DNA from 4 places in the Streptomyces sp. NPDC003720 genome. Region 4 is predicted to be linked to each of the others. Evidence: riboswitches for the same ligand, from Rfam matches in the RefSeq annotation. Region 4 holds a riboswitch; each other region holds the start of a gene.

Evidence for each region. Region 4 has a riboswitch for cobalamin ahead of cobN (cobaltochelatase subunit CobN). Riboswitches for the same ligand answer to the same signal wherever they lie in the genome.
Region 1: it holds a riboswitch for cobalamin, as region 4 does, so the genes downstream of both, ACFYU0_RS00825 (CbtB-domain containing protein) here and cobN (cobaltochelatase subunit CobN) in region 4, are expected to answer to the same signal.
Region 2: it holds a riboswitch for cobalamin, as region 4 does, so the genes downstream of both, ACFYU0_RS13315 (HoxN/HupN/NixA family nickel/cobalt transporter) here and cobN (cobaltochelatase subunit CobN) in region 4, are expected to answer to the same signal.
Region 3: it holds a riboswitch for cobalamin, as region 4 does, so the genes downstream of both, ACFYU0_RS33245 (ribonucleoside-diphosphate reductase subunit alpha) here and cobN (cobaltochelatase subunit CobN) in region 4, are expected to answer to the same signal.

What each region holds. Positions count from the first base shown of each region.
Region 1 is NZ_JBIANZ010000001.1:158,234-161,696, reverse strand. It holds gene ACFYU0_RS00835 (spore photoproduct lyase family protein) at 1-954, shown strand, start outside; gene ACFYU0_RS00830 (CbtA family protein) at 1,059-1,823, opposite strand; gene ACFYU0_RS00825 (CbtB-domain containing protein) at 1,848-2,063, opposite strand; cobalamin riboswitch at 2,099-2,243, opposite strand; gene ACFYU0_RS00820 (histidine phosphatase family protein) at 2,350-2,934, shown strand; gene ACFYU0_RS00815 (DUF779 domain-containing protein) at 3,033-3,392, shown strand.
Region 2 is NZ_JBIANZ010000004.1:344,999-348,461, reverse strand. It holds gene ACFYU0_RS13325 (glycoside hydrolase family 13 protein) at 1-673, opposite strand, end outside; gene ACFYU0_RS13320 (LAETG motif-containing sortase-dependent surface protein) at 931-1,884, shown strand; cobalamin riboswitch at 2,013-2,218, shown strand; gene ACFYU0_RS13315 (HoxN/HupN/NixA family nickel/cobalt transporter) at 2,247-3,332, shown strand; gene ACFYU0_RS13310 (nucleoside hydrolase) at 3,438-3,463, opposite strand, start outside.
Region 3 is NZ_JBIANZ010000015.1:168,422-171,884, forward strand. It holds gene ACFYU0_RS33235 (DUF3311 domain-containing protein) at 1-221, shown strand, start outside; gene mctP (monocarboxylate uptake permease MctP) at 218-1,846, shown strand; cobalamin riboswitch at 1,958-2,117, shown strand; gene ACFYU0_RS33245 (ribonucleoside-diphosphate reductase subunit alpha) at 2,241-3,463, shown strand, end outside.
Region 4 is NZ_JBIANZ010000006.1:158,081-161,543, reverse strand. It holds gene ACFYU0_RS18180 (precorrin-8X methylmutase) at 1-264, opposite strand, end outside; gene cobG (precorrin-3B synthase) at 257-1,528, opposite strand; cobalamin riboswitch at 1,595-1,743, shown strand; gene cobN (cobaltochelatase subunit CobN) at 1,772-3,463, shown strand, end outside.

The DNA.
Region 1 (3,463 bases), on a different contig from region 4:
GAGGTGGACTCCCACTGGCGCATCCCGCAGCTGCACGGCGACGAGGGGAACGTCGGGCGCTGGGTGCGGGTGAAGGGCGAGACGCTGGTGCTGGGCGAGCGCAAGACGCTCACCACCCGGCCCAACGGCCGGTCGGCCGACTGGATCGCCCCCGGTCCGTCCAACGGCTGCGCCATGGCCTGCGTGTACTGCTACGTGCCGCGCCGCAAGGGATACGCCAATCCCGTCACCGTCTTCACCAACATCGAGCGGATCATCGCCCACCTGGGCCGGCACATCGCGCGCCAGGGCCCCAAGCGGGAACCCAACCAGTGCGACGACCGGGCGTGGGTCTACGACATCGGCGAGAACGGCGACTGCTCGGTGGACGCGCTGATCTGCGACAACACCGCCGATCTCGTGCACGCATTCCGGCAGTGGCCCACCGCCAAGGCGTCCTTCGCCACGAAGTTCGTGAACCCGGATCTGCTCGCGCTGGACCCGCGGGGCCGCACCCGCGTCCGGTTCTCGGTCATGCCGGGCGAGGACTCGCGGCTGCTGGACATCCGGACGTCGCCGGTGGCCGAGCGGATCGCCGCCGCGGCCGACTTCCTGGACGCGGGGTACGAGGTGCACTTCAACCTCTCCCCCGTCGTGCTGCGCCCCGGATGGCAGGAGGCCTGGGCCGAGCTGCTCCGGCAGCTCGACGACGTGCTCCCGGACCGGGTCAGACGGCAGGCCGCCGCCGAAGTGATCATGCTGACCCACAACCGGGAACTGCACGAGGTGAACCTCGGCTGGCATCCGCGCGCCGAGGACGTGCTCTGGCAGCCCGGCGTCCAGGAGGGCAAACGCTCCGAGAACGGGGCGCTGAACGTGCGCTACGACCACGTGGTCAAGGCGAGGGCGCTGGACGAGCTGCGCGGGCTCGTCGCGGCGCACGCCCCCTGGCTGCGCATCCGGTACGCCTTCTGAACCGGGCCCCGCGGACCGCTCCTGACGACGGCCGCGGGGTCCTCCGGCCGACGCGCGGCGCCGGCCCGTGAGCGGGCCGGCGCCGCGCGTCCGGGGGGGGTGCCTCAGTGATGCGCGGCCGGGGCGCCCAGACCGGCGGCCCGGCATCCGCCCGGCCCGCGTTCCGCGGCGAGCACGCGTTCCGCGAGGACGCCGAAGACCAGTCCGAACGAGGTCCACAGCGTCGCCTGGACGGCCAGCGCGGCCAGACGGAACTGCCAGAGCAGGCTCGGGGAGAAGTCCTTGGGGACCTCGTCGACGGCCGGCAGGAACGCGTAGGCGAGCCCGGCGGCCAGGAGGAAGAACGCGCCCGCGGCCACCGTCGCGTTCCAGTTGCCCAGCCGGGGGGCGAGCCGCTTGCCGAGGATCACCGTGGCGACCGCCAGCAGCACGCTCAGGACCAGCATCAGGAAGTACAGCGCGGTGCGCCTGCCGATCGTGTCGGGGTCGCCGACGGACGGCGGATTGGCCGGGTACTTCAGGAACGGCACGACGTAGACGGCGACGAGGCCCGCGGCCGCCAGGAGCAGCGCGCTCGCGCGGGGCCCGAAGCGGCCTACGCGGCCCAGCGCGAAGCAGTAGGCGAGGGCGGCGATGCCGCCGAACGCGATGCCGTAGACGAGCACGCCGGTGGACAGGCCGGCGGTCGACTGCATCGTGCGGGAGACCGCCTCCACGCCGTGTTCGTGGGAGTGCGCCTCTTCGTAGGCGATGGCCGCGTCGACACGCGGCTCACCGAGGAAGTAGGCGACGACGAGGGCGAGCAGGCCCGCGGTGAGTCCCGCGAGCATGCCACGCACCAACAGGTTCCGGACGGTTGCCGAATTCATGAGCCCGTGCGCTTCCTCGCCCGGTCAGTGGCAGGGGAAGCCGAGCAGATGCCGGGCGTCGTGCACCCACTCGTGCACGTTCTCACCGGACGTCACGGAGGTGGCGCCCTGTTCGGCGCCGACGAAGTACAGCAGGACCAGCATCAGGACGCCGAAGAAGACCGCCCAGGGGACGATGGCGCCGATCGGCAGCTTGGCGGGAAGGGCGGTGGGGGTGGGCTGAATGGCGGACTGCGCCATGGCAGGACCTCCTGGGGAACTCGCGTCCCTGCTCGGTGGTGCACGGGACGACGGGCGGGTCTGACTTGCCCGGCCCGCACCGGGATGGGTGCGTACAGGGCTCACAGTGGCGCGACCGTGCCGGATTCCCACCGGCTTCCGCGTTCCGTCGTCTCTGTCGCCGAGAAGGTACCGCGAAGTGCGGGTGCGGCCAAGTGCGCACGGGCCGGGGACTGCGCGCCCCCGCGACCGCCGTAGGCTGTGGAACCCCTGTGCCGAAAGGGCCGTTGACGATGCGGGCGACCTCATGACGACCCGAGTGACGCTGGTCTCACCGGCGATGAACCCCTCCCTGCGGGAGGCCCGCTTCGACGACGGGTGTTCGCTCGACGCGGCCGGCGCCGCGCGCGCCCACGCGGCCGCCGGCGAACTGCGGACCGCCGCGACGGCCCTCGTCTCCCCCACCGTCCGCTGCCGGGAGACGGCGGCCGCGCTGGGTCTCGACGCACGCGCCGAACCCGCCCTGGCGGGCCTCGACATGGGCCGCTGGCGGGGGCGGACCCTCGACGAGGTCGGCGCCGGGGAGCCGGAGGCGCTGGCCCGGTGGCTGGCCGACCCGGCGGCTGCCCCGCACGGCGGGGAGTCGGTGCGCCTTCTGTGCGCCCGGGTCGGGGACTGGCTGGAGGAGGCCGCCCGGTGCGCCGGCCGCACGGTGGCGGTGGTCGAGCCGGAGGTCGTGCGGGCCGTGGCCGTGCGGGTGCTCGGCGCTCCGGAGACGGCCTTCTGGCGGATCGACGTACCGCCCCTGACCGCCACCTCGTTCACCGGCCGGGCGGGACGCTGGAACCTCACGCCCGGCACCGCGCTGGGCGGATCGAGCGGCACCCCGTAGACCCCCTCAGGACGCTTACGGACGCGCACTGGACGCCGTTGTGCCCGGCCGTGAGACTGGGCCGGGTCCGACGCCCCCGGCTCCCCAGGACGGTGACCATGCAAGAGGAACTGCCCCGCGTCGAACTCACCCCGCAGGCCGCGGAACTGGTGCGCCGGCTGCGGGCCGAGCACGGGCCGCTGATGTTCCACCAGTCCGGCGGCTGCTGTGACGGCAGCGCGCCCATGTGCTACCCCGACGGGGAGTTCCGCACCGGCGGTTCGGACGTGCTGCTGGCCGAGCTGGCGGTGGACGGCGTCGAGGAGCCCGTGACCTTCTGGATGTCGCGGAGCCAGTACGAGGCCTGGAGCCACACCCGGCTCATCGTGGACGTCGTACCCGGCAGAGGGAGCGGTTTCTCGCTGGAGGCACCCGAGGGAGTACGTTTTCTCACCCGTTCTCGCGTAGTCGACGCCTAGCCGTCCCGCTCGTCACCGTCGTCTGGTGCACTTCCCCCGAGTGCTGATGACGGTTGACGAGGCATCAGGGG
Region 2 (3,463 bases), on a different contig from region 4:
CGATGTCCCGCAGCGGCTCGGCGAGGTCCTTGGCGAGGCCGTGCGCGACGTCGACGCGGAAGCCGTCCACGCCCCGGTCGGACCAGAAGCGCAGGGTGGCGCGGAAGTCGGCGCGGACCTCCTCGTTCTCCCAGTTCAGGTCGGGCTGCTCGGGCGCGAAGAGGTGCAGGTACCACTCGCCGTCCGCGGTCCGCCGCCAGGCGCTGCCGCCGAACACCGACTGCCAGTCGGTGGGCGGGAGTTCACCGTGCGCGCCGCGGCCGGGACGGAAGACGTAGCGGTCCCGGGCCGCGGAGCCGGGGCCGGCCAGCAGCGCCTCCTCGAACCAGGGGTGCCGGTGCGAGGTGTGGTTGGGGACGACGTCGACGACCACCTTCAGACCGAGGCGGTGGGCCTCGGCCACCAGTGCGTCGAAGTCGTCCAGGGTGCCGAGGCGGGAGTCGACGCCCCGGGGGTCGGCGACGTCGTAGCCGCCGTCGGCCAGTTCCGAGGGGTAGAAGGGGCTCAGCCACAGGGCGTCGACGCCGAGCGTGGCGAGGTGGTTCAGGCGCTGGGCGACTCCCCTGAGGTCGCCGAGCCCGTCGCCGTCGGCGTCGGCGAAGCTGCGCGGATACACCTGGTACACGACGGCCTGGCGCCACCAGTCCGGGTTCCGGGACGAGAGGTCTGCCATGCGGGCTCCCTTCGGGAAGGACGACAGTACAGAGCCTGTCCACATTGCCCGGAAAGAGAACCTTCAGGTGATGGGGAGTGGATCCTTCCCCGTGTGACGAAGTTGTGACGGAGCCATGAACGCCCCCTGCATACACGCAGGTTGACAGGTTTCAACACGGCCGATCACCATGGCCTCACACTGTGGCGCATGTGACCAATGGGCCGCGTGTCTCTTCTGACTTCTTCGCTCACTCGAGCTTCTGCGATGGGATACCCATGTCCATAGCCAGACGTGTCACCGCGCGCCGCCTGCTGGGGACGGGCGCCGCGTCACTCGCCCTCTGCGCCGCCTCGGTCGCCGCCGCCTCCGGCGCGTGGGCCCACGGCGCGCACGGCGGTGACGGCTGGAGGTCCGGCGGCCACTACGCGCCCGGCACCGGCGCGGGCACCGAGACCGGCACCGACCGCTGCCAGTTCTCGCTGGACGGCGTGAACTTCTTCGACTCGGTGAAGGTGGACGACCAGAACCTCCGGCCGACCGAGGACGGCAAGGTCCACGTCAAGGTGCGTGCCGCCGGGGGCGCCGCGGGCTGCACCGCCTCGCTGGCCTCCTACCTGGCCCACGGCGCGAGCTTCGCCACCTCCGGCGAGCAGGTCTTCGTCGACTTCGACACCGTGGCCGTGAAGCCGGGCGACACCGACTCCCTCGACATCGCGGTGCCGGACGCGGGCTGCTTCGCGCAGATCGACCTCTACCGCGGCGCGGTCAAATTCGACGGCAAGAACGGCGCGAACGACGGCTTCGAGCACGGGGACCTGCCCAAGGGCCCGGACCACCCGGTCATCAAGGACAAGCTGATCGCGGCCTGGAACGGCGGCACCAAGGACTGCGCCACCACGCCCGAGCAGCCGCAGTCCCCGTCGCCGAGCGCCCCCGCGGACGACTCGGCGTCGCCCGCGCCGAGCACGTCGGAGCCGTCCACGCCGAGCGACTCGGAGTCGTCCGCCGCGCCGTCCCCGGCCGCCACGGAGTCGGCGCCGGCCCCGTCCGCCTCCGAGTCGCGGGCCGGCTCGGCGCCCACCCCGGACGGGGGCGACGACGGGGGCGACCTCGCGGAGACCGGTGGCGGCGGCAACTCGGGGCTGATCGCGGGCGGGGCCGCCGTGCTGGTCGCCGGCGGAGCCGCCTTCGTGCTCGTCTCGCGCCGCAGGCGGGGCGCCCAGGGCTGACGGCCCGGCCCACCACGACCCCCGCCGTCCCGCGGCAGCCGCAAGGCCCGCGGGACGGCGGGGGCGTCTCGCATGTGATCTTGCGTACCCGCACCGGTGCCCGGCTAGGCGGACGGGCGTTCACCCGCCTACGGTGGGCGGGCCGTGGTGCTCGGGAAGTCGGTGACGGCCCCTCAGGGGTCCATGCCGACGCGGCCCTCGCCACTGTGATCGGGGAGTTCCCGTCCCGTCCGGCGTCCGCCGGGCCACTGGCCGTGTCCACGGCTGGGAAGGCAGGGACGGCGAACGCACCACCCCGTAAGCCAGGAGACCGGCCACGGCAGCTCACGAGATGATCCACGAGGTGCTGGAGCGTGAATCCGATGGCCGATGCCGCTGCCTTCCGATGGCGACGCGAGGACACGATCAGGACGGCGGGGCTGCTGGGGGTGATCGCCGCCCTGCACGTCGTCGCCTTCGGGGTGCTGTTCCTGCTCGTCGCCCCCGGGCACTACAAGGTCGGCCAGGACGTCTTCGGCGTCGGCCTCGGCGTCACCGCCTACACCCTGGGCATGCGGCACGCCTTCGACGCCGACCACATCGCCGCGATCGACAACACCACCCGCAAGCTGATGGCCGACGGCAGGCGGCCGGTGTCGGTGGGCTTCTGGTTCGCGCTGGGCCACTCCGGCGTGGTGGTGCTGCTGGCCCTGCTGATCGCGGGCGGCACCCGGCTCGCCGGCCGGGTCATGGACGAGCACTCGCGCACCCACCAGGTGCTCGGCTTCATGGGCACGACGATCTCCGGCGCCTTCCTCTACCTCATCGCCGCCCTCAATCTGGTCGCGCTGGCCGGCATCCTGAGGGTGTTCCGGGCGATGCGGTCCGGCACGTACGACGAGCGTGAGCTGGAACAGCACCTGGACTCGCGGGGGTTCATGAACCGCGTCCTCGGGCGGCTGACCAAGTCCATCTCGCGGCCGGGCCAGATGTTCCCGCTGGGCTTCCTGTTCGGCCTCGGCTTCGACACGGCCACCGAGGTCACGCTGATGGTGATGGCCGGTTCGGGCGCGGCGGCCGGACTGCCCTGGTACGCGGTCCTGTGCCTGCCGCTGCTCTTCGCCGCCGGGATGAGCCTGTTCGACACCCTCGACGGCACGTTCATGAACTTCGCCTACCAGTGGGCGTTCTCCAACCCGGTGCGCAAGGTCTTCTACAACCTCACGATCACCGGGCTGTCCATCGCCGTCGCGTTCCTCATCGGCACCATCGAGCTGGTCGGCGTCCTGCACGAGAAGTTCGCCCTGGGCGACGCCGTGACCGGCTGGATCGCCGGGCTGGACCTGGACAGCGTCGGCTACGTCATCGTGGGGCTGTTCGTGGTGGTGTGGGCGGCGGCGCTGGCGTACTGGCGGCTGGCGCGGGTGGAGGAGCGCTGGACGGCACGGGTCCCGGCGGCGTCCGACTGAGCCGGGGCCGGTGGGACGGCACGGGTCCCGGCGGCGTCCTACGGATCCGGGGTCGGTGGGACGGCACGGGTCCCGGCGGCGTCCGACTGAGCCGGGGTCGGCGGCCTAGGCCGGGGGCCCCTCGACCGTCT
Region 3 (3,463 bases), on a different contig from region 4:
TCCGGGTGATCATCGGGCTGTGTCTCGTCGCGCCCTTCGTGGCGATGCTGTGGGTCGGCTCGTACTCCAAGACGGACCCCGCCTTCATCGGGATCCCGTTCTTCTACTGGTACCAGATGCTGTGGGTGCTGCTCTCCACCGCGCTCACGATGCTGGCGTACCAGCTGTGGCAGCGTGACCAGCGCGCCCGCGGCGCCCGGAGCGGGGGTGCGGCGAAGTGAAGGACGGCGTCAACGGCGTCGCACTCGGCGTCTTCATCTTCTTCTTCCTGGCCGTCACGGTCGTGGGCTTCATGGCCGCACGCTGGCGCAGGGCCGACAACGAGCACTCCCTGGACGAATGGGGCCTGGGCGGACGGTCGTTCGGCACCTGGATCACCTGGTTCCTGCTCGGCGGCGACCTGTACACGGCGTACACCTTCGTCGCCGTGCCGGCGGCGATCTACGCGGCGGGCGCGGCCGGCTTCTTCGCCGTCCCGTACACGATCCTCGTCTACCCGCTCATCTTCACGTTCCTGCCCCGCCTGTGGTCGGTCTCGCACCGCCACGGCTACGTCACCACCTCGGACTTCGTGCGCGGCCGGTTCGGCTCCAAGGGCCTGTCGCTGGCCGTGGCGGTCACCGGCATCCTCGCGACGATGCCGTACATCGCGCTCCAGCTCGTGGGCATCCAGGCGGTGCTGGACGTGATGGGCGTCGGCGGCGGCGAGAACACCAACTGGTTCGTGAAGGACCTGCCGCTGCTCATCGCCTTCGGCGTGCTGGCCGCGTACACCTACTCGTCCGGTCTGCGCGCCCCCGCGCTGATCGCGTTCGTGAAGGACGCGCTGATCTACATCGTCATCGCGGTGGCGATCATCTACATCCCGATCAAGCTGGGCGGGTTCGACGACGTCTTCGCCAAGGCGGGTGACGCCTTCAGCCAGGTGAACCCGGCCACCGGCAAGCCGCGCGGCGCGCTCGCACCGCCGGAGGCGGGCCAGTGGACGTACGCCACCCTGGCGCTCGGCTCCGCGCTCGCCCTGTTCATGTACCCGCACTCGATCACCGCGACCCTGTCCTCCAAGAGCCGTGAGGTGATCCGCCGCAACACCACGATCCTGCCGCTGTACTCGCTGATGCTCGGCCTGCTGGCCCTGCTCGGCTTCATGGCGATCGCGGCCGGGGTGAAGGTCACCAACGGCCAGCTGGCGATCCCGCAGCTCTTCGAGAACATGTTCCCGGACTGGTTCGCGGGCGTGGCCTTCGCGGCGATCGGCATCGGCGCGCTGGTGCCCGCGGCCATCATGTCCATCGCGGCGGCGAACCTGTTCACCCGCAACATCTACAAGGACTTCATCAAGCCGGACGCCACGCCGAAGGAGGAGACCCGGGTCTCCAAGATCGTGTCGCTGCTGGTGAAGGTGGGCGCGCTGGTCTTCGTCCTGACGATGGACAAGACGGTCGCCATCAACTTCCAGCTGCTGGGCGGCATCTGGATCCTGCAGACCTTCCCGGCCCTGGTCGGCGGCCTGTTCACCCGCTGGTTCCACCGCTGGGCGCTGCTCGCCGGCTGGGCGGTCGGCATGGTGTACGGCACGCTCGCCGCGTACGGGGTGGCCTCGCCGACCCAGAAGCACTTCGGCGGCTCCGCGAAGGAGATCCCGGGCATCGGGGAGATCGGCTACATCGGCCTCACCGCGTTCGTGCTGAATGTCGTGGTCACCGTGGTGCTCACCTTCGTCCTGAAGGCCGTGAAGGCCCCGGAGGGCCTCGACGAGACCCGGCCGGAGGACTACACGGCGGACGCGGGCGACCCCGGCGTCGAGGTGGAGCTCCCGCCCGCCACCGCGGGAAGCGCCCACTAGCGCGACCGGTCACGGACCACCCGCAGCGGGCCGCCGAGGGCACCTCCCCCGGCGGCCCGCTGTCGTGCGAGTTGACACTGCGGAGCCGTCGCAACACGCAACAGGCACAACATGTGGGGGTGACACGACGGCCCGGCACTAGATGTATGCTCATGCTCGCTGTCGCCGCAGGGGAATCCGGTGCGAATCCGGAACTGTCCCGCAACGGTGTACTCGCGTGTCTCCGCACGCCTGTTCAGTCCGAGGACCTGCCGGCAGCACGCGCCCGGCCGTCCGGTCCGGGTGCTCATCGACGTCCGGGCCTCGTGGAATGGGCCGGGGACGCGACGCCGTGCGCGCTCGCGCTGCCCCCTGCCCTCCGCAAGGCCCCGTGCCGAGCGAGGGAGAGCCCCACGTGACCATCGCGCCAGCCGACCCGGCTTCAGCCACCCCGGCGAGCGGAGCCCCGGTGGAGACCGACGGTCCCGGTGCCGCACTGCTGCGGACCCTGACCGAGCTGACCGCCGACCTCCCCGACGCCGACCCCGGCCGGGTCGCCGCCGCCGCGCTGCGCGGCCGGTCCGCCCGGGCCGACGAGGCGGAGTTGCGCGAGCTGGCCACGGAGGCGGCCGCCGGACTGATCTCCGAGGACCCCGCCTACTCCCGGCTGGCCGCCCGGCTGCTGACCGTCTCCATCCGCGCCGAGGCCGCCTCGCAGGGCGTCACGTCCTTCACCGGGTCGGTCGCCGTCGGCCATCGTGAGGGTCTCGTCGCCGACCGCACCGCGGAGTTCGTGCGGCTGCACGCCGAACGGCTCGACGCGCTGGTCGACCCGGCGGCCGACGACCGCTTCGGGTACTTCGGCCTGCGCACGCTGCACAGCCGCTACCTGCTCCGCCACCCCATCACCCGCCGGGTGATCGAGACGCCGCAGCACTTCATGCTGCGCGTCGCCGCCGGCCTGGCCGAGGACGACACCGCCCGCTCCGTGGACGAGGTCGCCGCGCTGTACGGCCTGATGAGCCGGCTCGACTACCTGCCCTCCTCCCCCACCCTCTTCAACTCCGGCACCCGGCATCCGCAGATGTCGTCCTGCTACCTCCTCGACTCCCCGCTGGACGAGCTGGACTCCATCTACGACCGGTACCACCAGGTCGCCCGCCTCTCCAAGCACGCCGGCGGCATCGGCCTGTCCTACTCCCGCATCCGCGGCCGCGGTTCGCTGATCCGGGGCACCAACGGGCACTCCAACGGGATCGTGCCTTTCCTGAAGACGCTGGACGCCTCGGTGGCCGCGGTGAACCAGGGCGGCCGGCGCAAGGGGGCCGCCGCGGTGTACCTGGAGACCTGGCACTCCGACATCGAGGAGTTCCTGGAGCTGCGGGACAACACCGGTGAGGACGCCCGCCGTACGCACAACCTGAACCTCGCGCACTGGATCCCGGACGAGTTCATGCGCCGGGTCGACGCCGACGAGCGGTGGTCGCTGTTCTCCCCGGCGGACGTGCCGGAGCTGGTCGACCTGTGGGGCGAGGAGTTCGACGCCGCGTACCGCAGGGCGGAGGCCGCCGGGCTCGCGAGGAAGACGATGCCCGCCCGGGACCTGTACGGCCGCATGATGCGCACCCTCGCGCAGAC
Region 4 (3,463 bases):
CACGCCACTGGCCACCATCTGCACGTCACAGAAGATCGGTGCTCCGGCACGCAGGGCCTCGCGGGCGCGGGCCACCACGGCGGGTGTGTAGGCCAGGTCCCGGACGAGGTCGACCATCCCACAGGCGTGGATCATCCGCACCGCGACCTGGCTGACGTCGGCGGGCAGGCCCGCGAGGTCCGCCTCCGCGCGAATCGTGGCAAAGGACCGGCGGTAGATGGCCGCGCCGTCCTTCTCGTACTCGAACACCGTGCTCCTAGTCATCCGTGTCGTCCGTGCGGGCCGCCGCGAGGGCGGTCGCGAGCTGCGAAGGGTCGTCGATGGTGGTGGCGGGGGCTGGGCGTCCGTCTCGTACGACGGAGATCCGGTACCCGCCGGCCTCGGTGGCGACGACGTCGACGTGGTCGCCGCGCGGCCGGCCGCAGCGCCGCTCACAGCCGGAGAAGTACGCCGGGAGCTCGCCGCCGGGGGCGAGAGCCGCCGCCGCGTCCGTACGGATGTCTGTGCGCGACTTGACGCAGCCGGGCCGTCCGGTGCAGGCGCCGACGCCGAGCCAGGGGGAGGCGGGGTCGGTGATCAGTCCGGCGGTGGTGAGGGCGGCGAGGCGGTCGGCGGTGACGGTGGGAAGGACCACGCCCCGCCAGGGGGTCAGGCGTGCCTCGGAGGATGCGACAGCCGTCAACTGCGTCCACTGGGCGGCGGTGATACGACCCAGCGGGGCAAGGACGGACAGTCCCGTTCCACCGTCGGGGTTCTCGACGACGCCCGGTCGCGGCGGCACTCCGACGGGCCACGAGGGTGCGACCGCGGCTCGCCCCTGTGGAAGGCGCGCCAACACCTCACCCATCAAGTCATCGGCTGCTTCGCCGAGTTCGGCAACCCGCCACGCGCGGCCCCGACTTGACTCCAGGAAGACTTCCGCAGCCAGGACAGCTGCTGCGGGCGCGTCCTCGGCGCTGACGAGGGCGACGCGATCGGACTCTCCGATCCACAGCCACGCATCCCCGTCCGGCGTCGCCCGTACCGTCACGTCGGCTCCCAGACCGGCCACGTCCCCGCGCCCGTCGTCGAGGGCGAAGAGGAACCGCCCGGACAGCCCGGCCGCCGTCTCGCTCGCGCAGATCAGCTCGTCCAGCGCCGGCAGCCACGGCCGTACGTCGGCGAACCCGTGCCCGTCGAGGCCGGACAGTGGCGATGCGACGACGTTACGAATCCGCTCGTGCCGCCACGACGGAAGCAGCCCGGCTGCACTCAGCCGCTCCGCCAACTCGCCACCGTAGTCGGCATGAAGCCCACGCAGCTGCACGTTACCCCGTGAGGTCAGATGCAGCTCCCCGTCGCCCAACTCGCGTGCCGCACGCCCGAGTGCCCTGGCCTGATCGACGCGGAGCACGCCCCCGGGAATCCGTACCCGCGCCAACGCGCCGTCGTCTGCCGGGTGCAGCCGCAACGCGCCCGGACAGGCGTCACCGCGGTCCCGGAAGACCGCTGCGGCCTGGGACGACAGAAGTACGGGAGCCGTGGACATGGCGGCGAGCATACCGACGATCCGACCAAACGTATGCCCCGTACCTCTTCAGTGCCCCTTACTATGCTCCTCGGTGGATCATCCGGTCCGCCTTCGCCGCAGACGGCGACAGGGGAGGAAGCCCGGTGCGACTCCGGCGCGGTCCCGCCACTGTGAGCCTGTCCCTCAAGGGGCCGGGTGAGCCAGGAACTCCCGCCGTCCTGAACCGCCCGGGGCGCGGACCCCGAGGAAGGCCGACCGCGCATGATCCTTCTCCTGTCGACGTCCGACACCGACCTGCTCAGCGCCCGCGCGGCCGACGGCCCGGTCGCCTATCGCTTCGCCAATCCGGCCCGCCTGCACCTCGACGACCTTCCCGCCCTCCTCGACGGCGTGGACCTGATCGTCGTACGCCTCCTCGGCGGCATCCGCGCCTGGCAGGACGGCCTCGACCTGCTGCTGGCCGACGGCCGCCCGGTGATCGTCCTGACTGGCGAACAGGCCCCCGACGCCCAGCTGATGGCCGCCTCCACCGTCCCCGTCGGCATCGCCGCCGAGGCCCACGCCTACCTCGCCCACGGCGGCCCCGCCAACCTGGAGCAGCTCGCCCGCTTCCTCTCCGACACGGTCCTGCTCACCGGCCACGGCTTCGAGGCACCGGCCCCCGCACCCACATGGGGCCCACTGCAACGGTCGGCACCCAGCGGCGAACCGAACTTCCCCACCGTGGCGGTGCTCTACTACCGGGCCCACCACATGAGCGGCAACACCGCCTTCGTGCACACGCTCTGCGACGCCATCGAGGAAGCCGGCGGACGACCGCTCCCGCTGTACGTGGCCTCCCTGCGCGCCCCCGAGTCCGACCTGATCGCCGAACTCCGGGCCGCCGACGCCATCGTCACCACGGTCCTGGCGGCCGGAGGCACCAAGCCGGCCGAGGCATCGGCCGGCGGCGACGACGAGTCCTGGGACGCGGGCGCGCTCACCTCGCTCGACGTCGCCATCCTCCAGGCCCTGTGCCTGACCGGGTCCCGCACCACCTGGGAGGAGAACGACGAGGGCGTCTCCCCGCTGGACGCGGCCAGCCAGATCGCGGTCCCCGAGTTCGACGGCCGCCTGATCACCGTGCCGTTCTCCTTCAAGGAGATCGACGCCGACGGCCTCCCGGCCTACGTCGCCGATCCCGAGCGTGCGGCCCGGGTCGCCGGAATCGCCGTACGCCACGCCCGCCTCCGCCACATCCCGCCGGCCCGGAAGCGCCTGGCCCTCGTCCTGTCGGCGTACCCCACCAAGCACTCCCGGATCGGCAACGCGGTCGGCCTGGACACTCCCGCCAGCGCCGTAGCCCTGCTCAGGCGCCTTCGCGACGAGGGGTACGACTTCGGCTCGGACACGCACATCCCCGGCCTGGCCTCCGGTGACGGTGACGAACTGATCCGCGCGCTCATCGAGGCGGGCGGTCACGACCAGGACTGGCTCACCGAGGAACAGCTGGCCCGCAACCCGGTCCGTATCCCGGCCGCCGACTACCGGCGCTGGTTCGCCACGCTCCCCAAGGAACTGCGGACGGCGGTGGAGGAGCACTGGGGGCCGGCGCCGGGCGAGATGTTCGTCGACCGCAGTCGCAACCGGGAGGGCGACATCGTCCTCGCGGCCCTGCGCTTCGGCAATCTGCTCATTCTGATCCAGCCCCCGCGCGGCTTCGGCGAGAACCCCATCGCCATCTACCACGACCCGGACCTCCCGCCCTCCCACCACTACCTGGCTGCCTACCGCTGGATCGCCGCCCCGCAGACGGAGGGCGGCTTCGGCGCCGACGCGATGATCCACCTCGGCAAGCACGGCAACCTGGAGTGGCTGCCCGGCAAGAACGCCGGCCTGTCCGCCGCCTGTGCCCCGGACGCGGCCCTCGGCGACCTGCCCCTGATCTACCCCTTCCTGGTCAACGACCCCGGC